DNA from 2 places in the Streptococcus taoyuanensis genome. Region 2 is predicted to be linked to the other one. Evidence: predicted binding sites of a transcription regulator. Region 2 holds the regulator's gene; the other holds the start of a gene.
What was found. Region 2 encodes HrcA, which represses chaperone genes, less so after heat shock. Its sites were predicted from a motif close to TTAGCACTCNNNNNNNNNGAGTGCTAA; they were not measured.
Positions count from the first base shown of each region.

Region 1: a site for HrcA is predicted at 3,959-3,985, ahead of groES (co-chaperone GroES). Genes of this name have one in related genera too.

Region 1 covers NZ_JARQVW010000010.1:61,958-69,084, forward strand. Annotated here, with positions in the region: gene P5Y91_RS07310 (ABC transporter substrate-binding protein) at 1-659, shown strand, start outside; gene P5Y91_RS07315 (PTS sugar transporter subunit IIA) at 800-1,237, shown strand; gene P5Y91_RS07320 (PTS sugar transporter subunit IIB) at 1,252-1,746, shown strand; gene P5Y91_RS07325 (PTS mannose/fructose/sorbose/N-acetylgalactosamine transporter subunit IIC) at 1,803-2,645, shown strand; gene P5Y91_RS07330 (PTS system mannose/fructose/sorbose family transporter subunit IID) at 2,629-3,483, shown strand; gene P5Y91_RS07335 (hypothetical protein) at 3,585-3,878, shown strand; gene groES (co-chaperone GroES) at 4,008-4,289, shown strand; gene groL (chaperonin GroEL) at 4,311-5,936, shown strand; gene P5Y91_RS07350 (response regulator transcription factor) at 6,963-7,127, shown strand, end outside.
Region 2 covers NZ_JARQVW010000023.1:1,438-8,564, reverse strand. Annotated here, with positions in the region: gene P5Y91_RS10290 (DJ-1/PfpI family protein) at 1-413, opposite strand, end outside; gene dnaK (molecular chaperone DnaK) at 583-2,406, opposite strand; gene grpE (nucleotide exchange factor GrpE) at 2,651-3,175, opposite strand; gene hrcA (heat-inducible transcriptional repressor HrcA) at 3,200-4,234, opposite strand; gene P5Y91_RS10270 (M15 family metallopeptidase) at 4,402-5,175, opposite strand; gene P5Y91_RS10265 (histidine phosphatase family protein) at 5,165-5,866, opposite strand; gene P5Y91_RS10260 (histidine phosphatase family protein) at 5,989-6,678, opposite strand; gene P5Y91_RS10255 (PFL family protein) at 6,760-7,127, opposite strand, start outside.

The DNA of each region.
Region 1 (7,127 bases), on a different contig from region 2:
ATGGAGGTCATCTCTTCCAGGGTGGCATGCTCAAGCTGACAGCTCCAGAAGTGAAAGAGTCTCTGACTTTTCTGCAAAAATTGGAAGATCTAAATAAAAATTACAAGGTGAGTTCTAAAGATTTTGACCAGGGGAAAGTCGCCTTCTATCCCATGACCTTGGCCCAATATCGGACCTATAAACCTTATCCCTACCACGTTTCTAAATATTCAAACTTCACTTGGACCTGTATCCCGATGCCGGCTAAGTCAAAAACGACCAAGGCAACCTTGGTCACGACGACTTCTTTTGCTATGTCAGCTCGAAGTTCTCATTCCAAGTTGGCTTGGGAACTGATGCAAGTTTTGACAGAGGATCCAGACATTCAACAAACCCTCTTTGCCCAATCCCAAGGGATCTCTGTCATGCCACAGGTAGTCAAGAGTCGCTCTAGTAAAGACCTTCTGCAGGTAGATGATTTTGGGACGGATTCCTTGACCAATCAGACCTTGAACCGCATCATGGAACAAGCTGTTGAAAGTAGCCCGAAAAATGTCTCAAAAGAGCTGTTAGAAAAGTTAGATTACTTGATTGGCAATGCCTTGCGCGATCAAGATGTTGAGAACCGCTTGCCTCAAATTCAGAGGGAGATTGAAAGTAGTCTACAGGTAGGAGTTTAGAGTAAAATAAGATGGCATTTTGTCAAGTGACAGATGTCATTTTTTTATTGCTAAATGTCATATTGGGAATGTGACATTTGACAATGTAAAAGCGCTTTCAAATAGTCTACAATAGAGTCAAATAAAGGAGGCGTAGCAAAATGAAATACCTCATTTTGGTCAGTCATGGTGGACTGGCAGAAGGTCTAAAAACATCACTAGCCATGTTTGCTGGTGACAAGTTGGATCAGGTCATCGCAGTTGGACTCAAAGAAGGAAAATCAGTCGATGACTTCGCAGTTGATTTCAGAGAGAGCATTTCAGGATTGACAGCTGATGATTCTGTTTTGGTCTTGGCAGATATCGTAGGTGGTAGTCCATTAACCACTGCAGCCACGGTTCTAGAAGAAGCTGGAAAGCTCGATGGTGCCTTGATCCTTGGTGGGATGAACCTCACCATGGCCTTGACGGCAGTTGTGATGAAGGATGTGTTGGATGGAGACGATTTGTCAGCTACCATCTTATCAGAAGCACGATCTGCACTACAGCCTTTTGAAGTTTCAGCCACTGGTGCTGAAGAAGATGATGACGATATTTAATAGGGAGGTACCTTATGGTAGTAACATTTGTACGGATTGATGACCGCATGATTCACGGTCAAACAGTCACACGCTGGGCAAAGGAAAAACCATGTGATGGTTTGATTGCCGTAAATGATGCAGCAGCATCAAACAAGGTTTTGATCCAAGCTTACAAAGGCGCATCAGACAAGAAAACCTTTGTATGGACAAAGGAAGCCTTTAAAGAAAAATCAGCAAAAGTAACAGAATCAGATAGTCGTTACTTCTTGATCACCAAAAATCCAATCGATATGAAGGAAATTTTGGTCGACCAAGGGTTTGTCCCAGGTGATGTCAAAGAAATCATTGTTGGCCCTGCAAATGATCGTCCTGGAGCTGTGAAATTGGGGAATAACCAATCCATCACTCAGGAAGAAGCAGAAGCCTTCCAAGCCATTCAAGCAGCAGGCTACAAGGTGAAATTCCAATTGTTGCCAGATGTTTCCATCGGTTATTGGGATGATTTCAAATCAAAATTTGGTTTTTAAAACTAACAGTCTTATCTGTTAGGTAAATAAATTTACAAACAAAAGGAGCGTTTGTTATGACAATTTCATGGATTCAAGCAATCTTGCTTGGTATTTTCGCCAGCTTGTCTTCAATGCCTGGTATGGGAGGTTCCAGTATCGGGAACTATACACTCGGTCGTCCTTTGATCGGTGGGTTGATTTCAGGTTTAATTCTTGGAGATGTGACAACTGGTATTATGGTCGGGGTTGCCCTTCAAGTCGTTTATATCGCCTTGGTAACACCTGGTGGTACCGTATCTGCCGATGTGCGTGCCATCTCTTACATCGGTGTTCCTCTTGCTATCTTGTTTGTGCATGCCAATAACATCACAGATGAAGCAGGAATCGCCGCAGCTGCAGCTCCAATCGGTGCAGCCGTTGGGACAATCGGTACCGTTCTTTTCTACGGTACCGCTACTATGAACTTGGTATGGCAACACATTGGTTGGAAAGCCGTTGAAGAAGGAAACTTCAAAAAACTCTACGCAGTTGACTGGGTTTACCCTTGGATCTCTCACTTCCTCTTCTCTTTCCTTCCAACAATGATTATCACCAAATACGGTGAAAACATGGTTGATTTGATGAAACAATACCTTCCTATGGATGGTTACTGGATGAAAGCCCTCTTTACAGTCGGTGCTCTTCTCCCATGTGTCGGTATTGCCATCTTGTTGAAACAAATTGTTACAGAAGCAACTGACTTCATTCCATTCTTTGTTGGATTTACCTTGGCAAAATCTCTCGGATTGAACTTGGTATCCAGTGCCGTTGTTTCATTAATCTTTGCAGTAATCTACTATGAACTTGAAGTGATCAAATCGATGAAAGCTGCTCCAGCCGGAGTGGTGGATCTAGACGATGATGAGGAGGATATTTAAAATGGCTGATAGAAAGAAAATTTCAAAGAAAACATTAGCAAAAGCATTCCATCATTGGTATTATGGTCATTTGACTTGTTTCTCTCAAGAACATATGCAAACTTTCGGGTACTTGACTTCTATGCTTCCAATCGTAGAAGAAATGTATGACACAAAAGAAGAACAAAAGGATGCTATGCAAACCTATACGGCCTTCTTCAACACTGAACCACAACTTGGATCTCTTGTTGTAGGGATCACAGCTGGTTTGGAAGAAGCACGTGCAAACGGAGATGCAGTAGATGGCGAAACCATCAACGGTATGCGTGCCGGTTTGATGGGACCAATTGCTGGTATTGGTGACTCATTGGTTGTTGGTACCTTGATCCCAGTTCTCTTGGGGATTGCCCTTGGACTTTCTAAAGGTGGTAACGTCGCTGGTGCTCTCTTCTACATCGTCGTATGGAACCTCTTAGTCTACTTTGGTATGCGCTTTGCCTTCTTCAAAGGTTACCAATTAGGGGATAAAGCCGTTGAATTTCTTGTAGGACCAAAAGGACAAGCTCTTCGTAAAGCGATCAGCGTTGTCGGTGGTATGGTTATCGGTGCCGTAGCAGCTACTTGGGTATCTGTTACAACAGCCCTTCAATTCAAGAACGCTGAAGGAAAAGTCTTCTTGAACATCCAAGAAAAGATCGATGGTGTTTATCCAGGTCTCTTGACAGCAGCCTTCATCACTCTTTGCTGGTGGTTGATGTCTAAGAAAAAAATTTCACCAAACAAAGTTATGTTACTTCTCGTTGTAGTTGCTTTGATCGGTGTTGCCCTTGGTATCTTTGATCCACATCTTAAATACTAAGGAAAAGAAAAAACGAATTTGCTAGTAGGAGTTTTTGAGAATGAAGTGAATGGACCTCCTTTACTTGCACTTCATTCTCAATTTTTATGAGGAGGAATCCCATGGTTACAAAACAAGAACTTGTCAATGGATATGAAACAGAAATCAACTACCAACGCCACATGCTTGAAAACCTTGGTCGTTGGTTCAGCTTACTCTTTATCATTGCCAGTATTGGTGTGGTATTGATCTATCTCTTTCACAAAAGTTTCCTCCCACTCTTGATCCTCGGGATTTTACTAGCCTTGGTTGGAATTTTAGGCATGATCGTTTTTGGATATGGCATCTACCGCGGGCGGATCAATCTTCAAAAAGTGATCGATGATTTCAATCAAAAATTGACAATTTTAAATTGATATTTTAGAAACATCTCATCTATTTTTGAGGTGTTTTTTTCTTGACTATTTCTGACCAAGTGATACAATAGAAACATAGGTTAGCACTTACGTATAGAGAGTGCTAAAAACACGTATGGAGGAATGAACATGTTAAAACCATTAGGAGACCGTGTGGTCTTAAAAGTAGAAGAAAAAGAACAGACTGTTGGAGGTTTTGTCCTCGCAGGTGCGAGCAAGGCCGATACAAAAACAGCTGAAGTAGTGGCCGTTGGTGAAGGTGTGCGTACCCTAAGTGGTGAACTCATTGCTCCAGCTGTAAAAGCAGGAGACCACGTTTTGGTTGAAAGCCATGCAGGAATTGAAGTGAAAGATGGGGAAGAAACCTATACCATCGTTGGAACATCAAACATTCTTGCAATTGTAGAGTAAGAGAAGAAAGAGGTAAGAGAAATGGCAAAAGATATTAAATTTTCATCTGATGCACGTTCTGCAATGGTCCGTGGTGTCGATGTCTTAGCAGATACAGTGAAAGTTACGTTGGGCCCTAAAGGACGCAATGTGGTTCTTGAAAAATCATTTGGTTCACCTTTGATCACAAATGATGGGGTGACTATCGCAAAAGAAATCGAATTGGAAGACCATTTTGAAAATATGGGTGCTAAATTGGTGTCAGAAGTGGCTTCTAAGACCAATGATATCGCAGGTGACGGTACAACGACCGCAACGGTCTTGACTCAAGCTATCGTCCGTGAAGGGATCAAAAACGTCACTGCAGGTGCTAACCCAATTGGCATCCGCCGTGGGATTGAGACCGCTGTTGCAACAGCGGTAGAAGCTTTGAAAAACAATGCGATTCCAGTATCGAGTAAGGAAGCGATTGCTCAAGTAGCTGCTGTGTCTTCTCGTTCTGAAAAAGTCGGTGAGTACATCTCTGAAGCCATGGAAAAAGTTGGCAAAGATGGGGTTATCACGATTGAAGAGTCACGTGGAATGGAAACAGAACTGGAAGTCGTTGAAGGCATGCAGTTTGACCGTGGTTACCTCTCACAATATATGGTCACTGACAATGAAAAAATGGTGGCTGACCTTGAAAATCCATACATTTTGATCACTGACAAGAAGATTTCAAATATCCAAGAAATCTTGCCATTGTTGGAAAGTATTCTTCAAAGCAACCGTCCACTCTTGATCATCGCAGATGATGTCGATGGCGAAGCTCTTCCAACACTTGTCTTGAACAAGATCCGCGGTACCTTTAATGTCGTAGCTGTCAAGGCACCAGGATTTGGTGATCGCCGCAAAGCCATGTTAGAAGACATTGCCATCTTGACAGGTGGTACAGTCATTACAGACGATCTTGGTTTGGAATTGAAAGATGCAACCATTGAAGCCCTTGGTCAAGCAGCTAAAGTGTCAGTTGATAAAGACAGCACTGTCATTGTCGAAGGCTCTGGTAACCCAGAAGCGATTGCTAACCGTGTGGCTGTCATCAAGTCACAAATCGAAACCACAACCTCTGAATTTGACCGTGAAAAATTACAAGAACGTTTGGCTAAATTGTCTGGTGGTGTTGCCGTAATCAAGGTTGGTGCTGCAACAGAAACAGAATTGAAAGAAATGAAACTCCGTATCGAAGATGCCCTTAATGCGACTCGCGCAGCCGTTGAAGAAGGGATCGTTGCCGGAGGTGGTACAGCCCTTGTCAATGTCATCTCTGCAGTCGCAGCCCTTGAATTAGAAGGAGATGAAGCGACAGGACGCAATATCGTTCTTCGTGCTTTGGAAGAGCCAGTGCGCCAAATTGCCCACAATGCCGGTTACGAAGGATCTATTGTGATTGATCGCTTGAAAAATGCCGAAGTCGGAACAGGTTTCAATGCCGCAACAGGTGAATGGGTGAATATGATTGATGCAGGAATCATCGACCCAGTTAAAGTGAGCCGTTCAGCCCTTCAAAACGCCGCTTCCGTAGCGAGTCTGATCTTGACAACCGAAGCAGTCGTAGCCAACAAACCAGAACCAGCAGCCCCAGCAGGACCAGGAATGGATCCAAGCATGATGGGTGGGATGATGTAACCTGATACCAATGATTGGTGCTAAAGCACCGAATCATTGGACGGTAGCCGCTATGTTGCGGCCTACCTAATCATCTTACTAGCTCAAAGGGAGGAAAATATCGTTCCTCCCTTTTCACGTCGTAACCCCTTGGTTAATTTATCAGGTGCATTTATTGTTATGGCAAGCACCATGGTGCCTTGCCGAAGTGTCTTACTAGCTCAAAGGGAGGAAAGTATCGTTCCTCCCTTTTTCGCGTCGTAACCGCTACAAATGATTGAGGCTATGACTCTCATCATTTGACGCCAGCCGCTATTGTGCGGTCTGGCTAATCGTCTTACTAGCTCAAAGAGAGTGGGACATAAATCGGTAATTCGTTAGAATTCGATTTCGTCGTCCCACCTCCGCACAGTTGAGTAGGGCTGTAAAAACTGATAAAATCAGCGTAGTAGAGCCCACTCAACCACTGTGTCTTGCTCGACAATCCAAAAATAATTGAGGGGCTAGGACTTTTGTCCCAGCCTCTTTTTATCGTGCTTTGGGATTTTCATTTGTTATGGAATAATATTTTTATTTTAAATTTTGTAACAGAAATGATAAATACTAGTTAAAGAGGACTTGCGTAGATGCTTGGGAATCAAGCGTTTGTTGTGTTTTCAGGCGGAGGAATATTTGCCAACAAATTGCAATACAAATTAACTGATTTTGTAATAATTCTAGTGTATACTATTAAGAGTAGATCACAGGTCTACATTGTTGCAAGGGGAGAACTTCCCACATACATGTCTATTGACAATAAAACTTGATCGTAATATCGCTGTTAGTAAAATGAGAGTTTGAACATAGCATAGATTTTATCGACCTTTTTCATATTAAAAAATATTTTTCAAATTCCCCTTGCGCAAGCTCTTCCGGATTCCTCCGGGAGAGTTTTTTTGTTAAGGAGAAAAGGTAGAAGGGCTATTAAGTCTCTTTTGAAAGAGTGGCTCAGCAGGCATCATTTATGGTAAAATAGAACATATTCGTAGAGGGGAAGGAGTGAGGACTTTGTTGAAGATTTTTGTGTTAGAAGATGAATGGATCCAACAATCGCGTATCGAAGCGGTTTTGCAGGATCTCATCCGTCAAAAATTCTTGCAATGCAAAGCGCCAGAAGTGTTTGGGAAGTCAAGCCAGTTGCTGGATGCTATCACAGAGAGAGGCGCCCATCAC
Region 2 (7,127 bases):
TTTTCACGTGGAAGAAACTCAAAATAGTCAAAGAAGTTTTGCCAAATTCCACCTGTATATTTCGTGTCCTTCAACAGACCTGCTTTCGCTAATAAAAGAGGCGCTGAAGAAATGGCTGCAACGAGGATATCTTGCTCACCAAGGTCCCTCAAGAACGAAATCAATTTTCCATCCTGTAGGGCAGGTCCTATGTTGACCATCCCGGGCAAAATCACGCAAGAATACTCTTCAATACGGATTTGATCTAGTGTTTTCGTTGGTTGACAGGGTAAGCCATCCTCAGAGACCACCATCGAATGATCTGAAGCAGCATAATCAATCGTAACATCAAAAGACAGAGCTAAAGTACTCGTTAAAGCAGTTATCTCATAAAGAGAAAAATTAGGATAAATCAAACAAAGTACTTTTTTCATACGCAACATCCTCTATTTTACCGAAAAACAGAGGCTGGGTTGCAACCTCTGGATTTCTTTTTATCATTTACTAGTTAGGCTGAATTGAGTTTCGGCTTAAAGGAATCCTCAAATCTCGGAACCTTTCTTTATTTCAGGAGGTTCCGCTAAAACAATCCACTGGATTGTTTTACTTCTCCGTAAACTCTCCGTCTACGACGTCATCGCCTGCGTTTCCTGCTGCTTGTGCGCCTTCTGCTCCTGCTTGGGCTTGTTGCGCTGCTGCAGCTTGTTCGTAGAGTTTAACAGCCAATGCTTGTGCTTTTTCGTTCAAGGCTTCAAGTTTTGCTTTCATTTCTTCAAGGTTACCTGATTCTTGAGCTTTCTTAAGATCATCAAGTCCTGCTTGAGCCGCGTCACGTTCTGCATCAAAGCCTTTGCCTTCAGTTTCCTTGATTGTCTTTTCAGTCGCAAAGATAGCTTGGTCTACTTCGTTACGAAGGTCTACTTCTTCTTTACGTTTCTTATCTGCTTCAGCGTTAGCTTCTGCATCTTTCATCATGCGGTCGATTTCTTCATCTGTCAAACCTGAGTTTGATTGGATAACGATCGTTTGTTCTTTTTGAGTTCCAAGGTCTTTCGCCTTAACAGATACGATACCGTTCTTGTCGATGTCGAAAGTTACTTCGATTTGAGGAATTCCACGAGGTGCAGCTGGGATATCAGTCAATTGGAAACGTCCCAGAGTCTTGTTATCTGCTGCCATTGGGCGTTCCCCTTGAAGAACGTGGATATCAACGGCTGGTTGGTTATCTGCTGCAGTTGAGAAGACTTGTGATTTAGATGTTGGAATTGTTGTGTTGCGGTCGATGAGTTTTGTGAAGACTCCACCCATTGTTTCGATACCAAGTGACAATGGCGTTACGTCAAGAAGGACAACGTCTTTGACGTCACCAGTGATCACACCACCTTGGATAGCAGCACCCATAGCCACTACTTCGTCAGGGTTCACTGATTTGTTTGGTTCTTTACCAGTTTCAGCTTTAACAGCTTCTACAACGGCAGGGATACGAGTTGAACCACCGACAAGGATGACTTCGTCGATATCTGACAAGCTCAAACCTGCATCTGAAAGGGCTTGGCGAACTGGAGTTTTCGTACGTTCTACAAGGTCACGAGTCAAATCATCGAATTTCGCACGAGTCAAGGTCATTTCCAAGTGAAGAGGTCCAGCAGCGCCTGCAGTGATGAATGGCAAGCTGATTTGAGTTGAAGTCACACCAGAAAGGTCTTTCTTCGCTTTTTCAGCTGCATCTTTCAAACGTTGAAGCGCCATCTTGTCTGTTGACAAGTCGATACCATTTTCTTTCTTGAATTCTTCAACCATGTAGTCGATGATTTTTTGGTCAAAGTCGTCACCACCGAGTTTGTTATCCCCTGCAGTTGCCAATACATCAAAGACACCATCACCCAATTCAAGGATAGATACGTCGAATGTACCACCACCAAGGTCGAATACCAAGATTTTTTCTTCTTTATCAGTCTTATCCAAACCATAAGCAAGGGCTGCTGCTGTTGGTTCGTTGACGATACGTTCTACTTCAAGACCAGCGATTTTACCAGCGTCTTTAGTTGCTTGACGTTGTGCATCGTTGAAGTAAGCAGGAACTGTGATAACTGCTTTCGTTACTTTTTCACCAAGGTAATCTTCAGCGTAACCTTTCAAGTATTGAAGAATCATAGCTGAAATTTCTTGTGGTGTGTATTCTTTACCGTTTGCAGAAACTTTTTCAGAAGTACCCATCTTAGATTTGATAGAGATGATGGTATCTGGGTTTGTGACTGCTTGACGTTTTGCAGCGTCACCAACGATGATTTCACCGTTTTTGAATGACACAACAGATGGAGTTGTGCGGTTTCCTTCTGGGTTTGCGATGATTTTTGATTCAGTTCCTTCAAGAACTGCTACTGCTGAGTTTGTTGTACCTAAGTCAATACCGATAATTTTAGACATATGTTTTTCTCCTCGTTGTTTTTTCTCTTTTTTTCTTTTTGATATTTCCCTTAAGTGGTGGGGACGTGAGCAACTCCCTTCGGGATTTCATCACTTATTTTTGAGCCTACTGTCTCAAAAATCCCCTGTTTCAGTAGCACAAGCTACTGAAACTTTCACCACGGCGGGAAATATATTCCTTGCAAGCCTCCGGCTTGCGTCTTATCTTTCTTTCATAGTTTAGTGTCGTTTCGGACAAGACAGCCTAGTTATAAACCACTACCATGGCTGGGCGAAGGATGCGGTCATGGAGTTTGTAGCCTTTTTGGAAGACTTGTGCGATAGTGTCTGCTGGATGTTCGTCATCTGCAGGTAAGGTTTGGATGGCCATGTGGTAGTTATGGTCAAAGGCTCCGTCCGCTGGAATTTCTTCGATTCCTTCTTCTTTCAGAGCATGTACCAAACTTTCTTGGACCATTTCCAAGCCCTTCTTCACATCATCTGTCAATCCTTCGACGGCAAGGGCGCGTTCGAGGTTGTCCAGTGATGGTAAGATCGCTTTTGCCAAATCTTGGCTACGGTATTTTTGTAATTGTTGACGTTCTTCATTAGCACGGCGCTGAATGTTTTGCATTTCTGCATGAGCACGAAGGTATTTGTTTTCAAATTCTTCGGCACGCGCTTGTGCTTCTTCTAACTCAGAAGGTTGGTTGCTTTCCTCTACAACTTCTTCAGTTGTTTGGGCAACTTCCTCTTCTTTCACGTCTTCTTTTTTGATATCTTCTGTCAAGGCATACACCCCTTTCATTTAGTCTTAATTTACTTCATAATGGTTGCTATTGAGGTAACGGTAGTAATCCGTCAACTTCATGACCAGTACTCGGCCGATAACATTGACCAGGCTTATCACACGCCTGTAGTCCATCTCTACGGGACCGATCACATGCATGAGGGCCATCCCACGATAAGGAACTAAGAACTTGTGACTAATCACTGTCACATTTTTCAAGGCCTTCTCTTGGGATTCCGCAACCAGGATCTGGGTCATTTGGTCTTCTGGCATTCCCCCTCGCAACTCCAAGGCCACATGTTGGGGATTGTCTAAGAACTGATAGGTCTGAAGATCGGCGTAGGTTAATGATGAAACCTTTCCTTCTACAAAGACCAGTTCTTGAAACAGTTGCGAGAAGACGTAATCAAAGAGATCCAGCACATTGTCTGTCGTCTTGAAATAGCGCTGTACAATCTGTGGAATCTCCGTCCGCAAGCGGTAGTGGATATCCAAAACTGTATTTCCAATGAAGCGTTCTTGAACCAGCTGATGGAAGATTTCCAAGTCACTGGTTAAGAAATTCTTTGGAATGGCAAACTGGACGGTGACAGGCTTTGATTCATCCAAGGTCAGAACTGCTAAGGCATCGTGATTGGATAATGGAACAATTTCAAAACCAGTCAAGCGCTGACGTGTCGGTTCAACATCCTGAATCACTGCGGTGTAACCCGTCATCTGGGCTAGTAACTTGGCCGTAGCATCCAAGATATCGTCTAACTTAAAGGCTTCGAAATCAAAGGCTTTCACCACCTGGTAGACATCTTGCTCATCAATCAGCTCTAGATCAAGCGAGTTCTGAACAAAATATTGGAAACCAGCTCGGCTAGGCAGCCGTCCACTCGAAGTGTGGGCTTTTTCTAGTAAGCCTTGCTTTTCGAGGGCAGCCATGTCGTTTCGGATGGTCGCACTACTGGATTGAATAACATCTTGCAGTGCTTTTGAACCGACTGGTTCGTGGGTCTTGGTAAAGATATCGACAACAAGATTAAGAATCTCATTTTGACGTTCTGTAACCATGACCTCACCTCTCTTTCATTTTTAGCACTCTGAACACTCAAGTGCTAAACCATGATTCTATTATACACCCATCCAAAAGAAAGTCAAGAGAAAAATCCAAAAAATTAGCACTCTTTTTTCAAGAGTGCTAAAAATCATTCTTAAGACCTAGAGAAGTGAATCTCCTCTTATTTGCCAGCTTTTTTCAATAGCTGAATATATTCTTCCAATACTAGCTGATGCTTGGCCATATACTGAGCATTTTCTACGCCAACATAACGGAAATGCCAATTCTCAAAGTTCACACCCGTGATGTTGCTCTTCCCATCTGGGTAGCGAAGAACAAAGCCATATTGCGGTGCGATGGCAGCCAACTGCAAGCCCAACTCATCACTTTGACCAGCTTCGACACTCATATCAATCGCAAGTCCTGTCTGGTGTTCACTCGCACCAGGGACCTGTACCTGGGTCTGCACCTGCTTTTCAGCTTCTTCGTGCGAAAGGCCGCTAGCCTCTAGTTGCGCAACACGCTCATTATAGAGCTCTGTTTGCTCGGCCACACTTCGATAGCCTGATATCAAGGTTTCTTCTGGGGCAATTTTGCGAGCTGCTTCTAAGAATTGACGAGTTGGTTCTACAATCCGACTATCCACTTTGATAGCATCTACATCTGTCAATTGTGGGTTCAGCTCTGGCTTCACATTGTCACGATTGACCAAGATCAACTGCCAGTCTTTGGTCGAAACGGCTGGTAAATCTGATTTTTCTTTCTTTTTCTTAGAAGAAGAGGGAGTCGTTACAGCTGTTTTTTTAGCCTTCCAAAACTGAAGCCCTGAAAACAAGCTTGGTTTCGCTAAGTAAGCACCAATTCCTGATCCAAGGACCACAAGAAGAAAGAAACTCAATAGGTAAGGCCACCACTTCTTACGTTTTTTTCTTGCGCGTCTATACTTATTCGTCATGGCCACCCTCTAGAAGTTTTGCTCCAACCTTACGATAAGATAGATCCCCAATCTTTTCAATACTGAAAGCACCATCCTCATAGGCCAAAACTGTCACGCTTCCGTTGTCCAAGACCAATTCTTCGACTGCTTTTGGATCAATGAGATAAATCAAGGTCGTAATGGTCATACCATGGCTAACCACAATAGCATTGCCGCCGCCAGCTGCTTCGACCTCTTTTGCGATGGCTTCAAAACCTTCTTTGATCCGACTACTCAAGGCTCCCCAGGATTCAGCCCATCCAGTGGTATCCACTTCGACGATTCCTTCTGCTAACTCCATTAGGCTCAACTGATGGAAATCATCGACCTTAAAGACACGAGGTAAGACCCCCATGAAGAGATCACCATCATAAGCACCGTCAAAACTACCAAAACACCACTCGCGGATCCGTTTGTCATAACGATAAGGGATTTTCCCTGTCAGACCGAGTTCTTGAAGAATAATTCCCATGGTTTGAATGGTGCGTCCAGAATCACTCGAAACAGCCTCTTCAAAAGAAAGCCCAGCTTCCTTGAGACCAAGTCCTAATTCTCGAATCCCACGCTCTCCTGCTTCTGTCAGCGGAGTGTCTGACCAGCCCTGTGCTCGCCCAATGGTATTAAACATGGTTTTTCCATGACGAGCAATATATAATCTGGTTTTTGTCATTCTATTACCTCCGTATGTATCTCTTTCATTATATCATTTTTTACAAAAAGAAAGAAGGAAAGCTCTTACAAGTTTTGAGAGAAAGAAAAGGCATGACCAAAGGGTCAGCCTTTCAGGATGGACTAGGATTCTTGCAAGCTTTCACCTACCTCACGGTAACTGCTATCTCCAACCCCCTTAACCGTCAATTTTCCATCTTCATATTCTACAAGGGTAACACTACCGTTTGAAAGAGGCAGATTGAGATTTGGTTTTCCTTCGATCAAGCAGACCAAGGTCTGAATGGTCCAACTATGGCTGACCACCAAGGCATTGCCTCCACCATTTTCTTCTACTTCTTTGGCGATGGCTTCAAAACCTTCTAAGATTCGGCCTTTCAAAACTTCCCAAGGTTCAGCCCAATTCGCTGTGTCCACTTGGCAAATGCCATTGGCCAAGTCTTCCAAGGTCAAGGTCTTATAATCCTCTACATCTAGCACGCGCGGCACGACACCGTGAAAGAGCTCCCCAACGTATGCCCCATCAAAGCTACCAAAACACCACTCGCGGATCCGTTTGTCAAAGCGATAAGGAATCTGGTCTTTCAAGCCCAATTCATCGAGAATGATCCCCATGGTCTGAATGGCACGGCCTGAATCACTGGAATAAGCTCGAGTAAACTCCAAACCAGACTCACGCAAGCCGATTCCCAGAGCCTGAATCCCTCGTTCTCCTTCTGCTGTCAAGGGTGTATCGGACCAACCTTGAGCACGGTCAATGGTATTAAACATGGTTCTCCCATGACGAATCACAAATAATCTTGTTTTAGCCATCTTGTCTCCTTTTGCAAGAAAAAAGTCTGGAGTTTTATCATCACAGCCTTTTCTATTTTCTACTATTATACTAGATTTCTCTTAGTTTTTAAAGCTATGAACCGGAGCTGGAATTTGACCACCACGGGCAATGAAATCAGCTGACGAAGCCTTGTTGACCTTCATTACCGGAGCAGACCCAAGAAGTCCACCAAGCTCTAACATATCGCCTTCCTTGCCATAAGGAATGATCCGAACGGCTGTTGTCTTTTGGTTGATGACCCCGATAGCTGCTTCATCGGCGATCATGGCCGCAATGGTTGTATCTGGAGTATCAGCTGGGATGGCAATCATATCTAGACCGACTGAACAGATAGCTGTCATAGCTTCCAATTTTTCCAGGTTGATATGGCCTGATTGGACCGCCGCAATCATCCCTTCATCTTCTGAGACAGGAATGAAGGCACCTG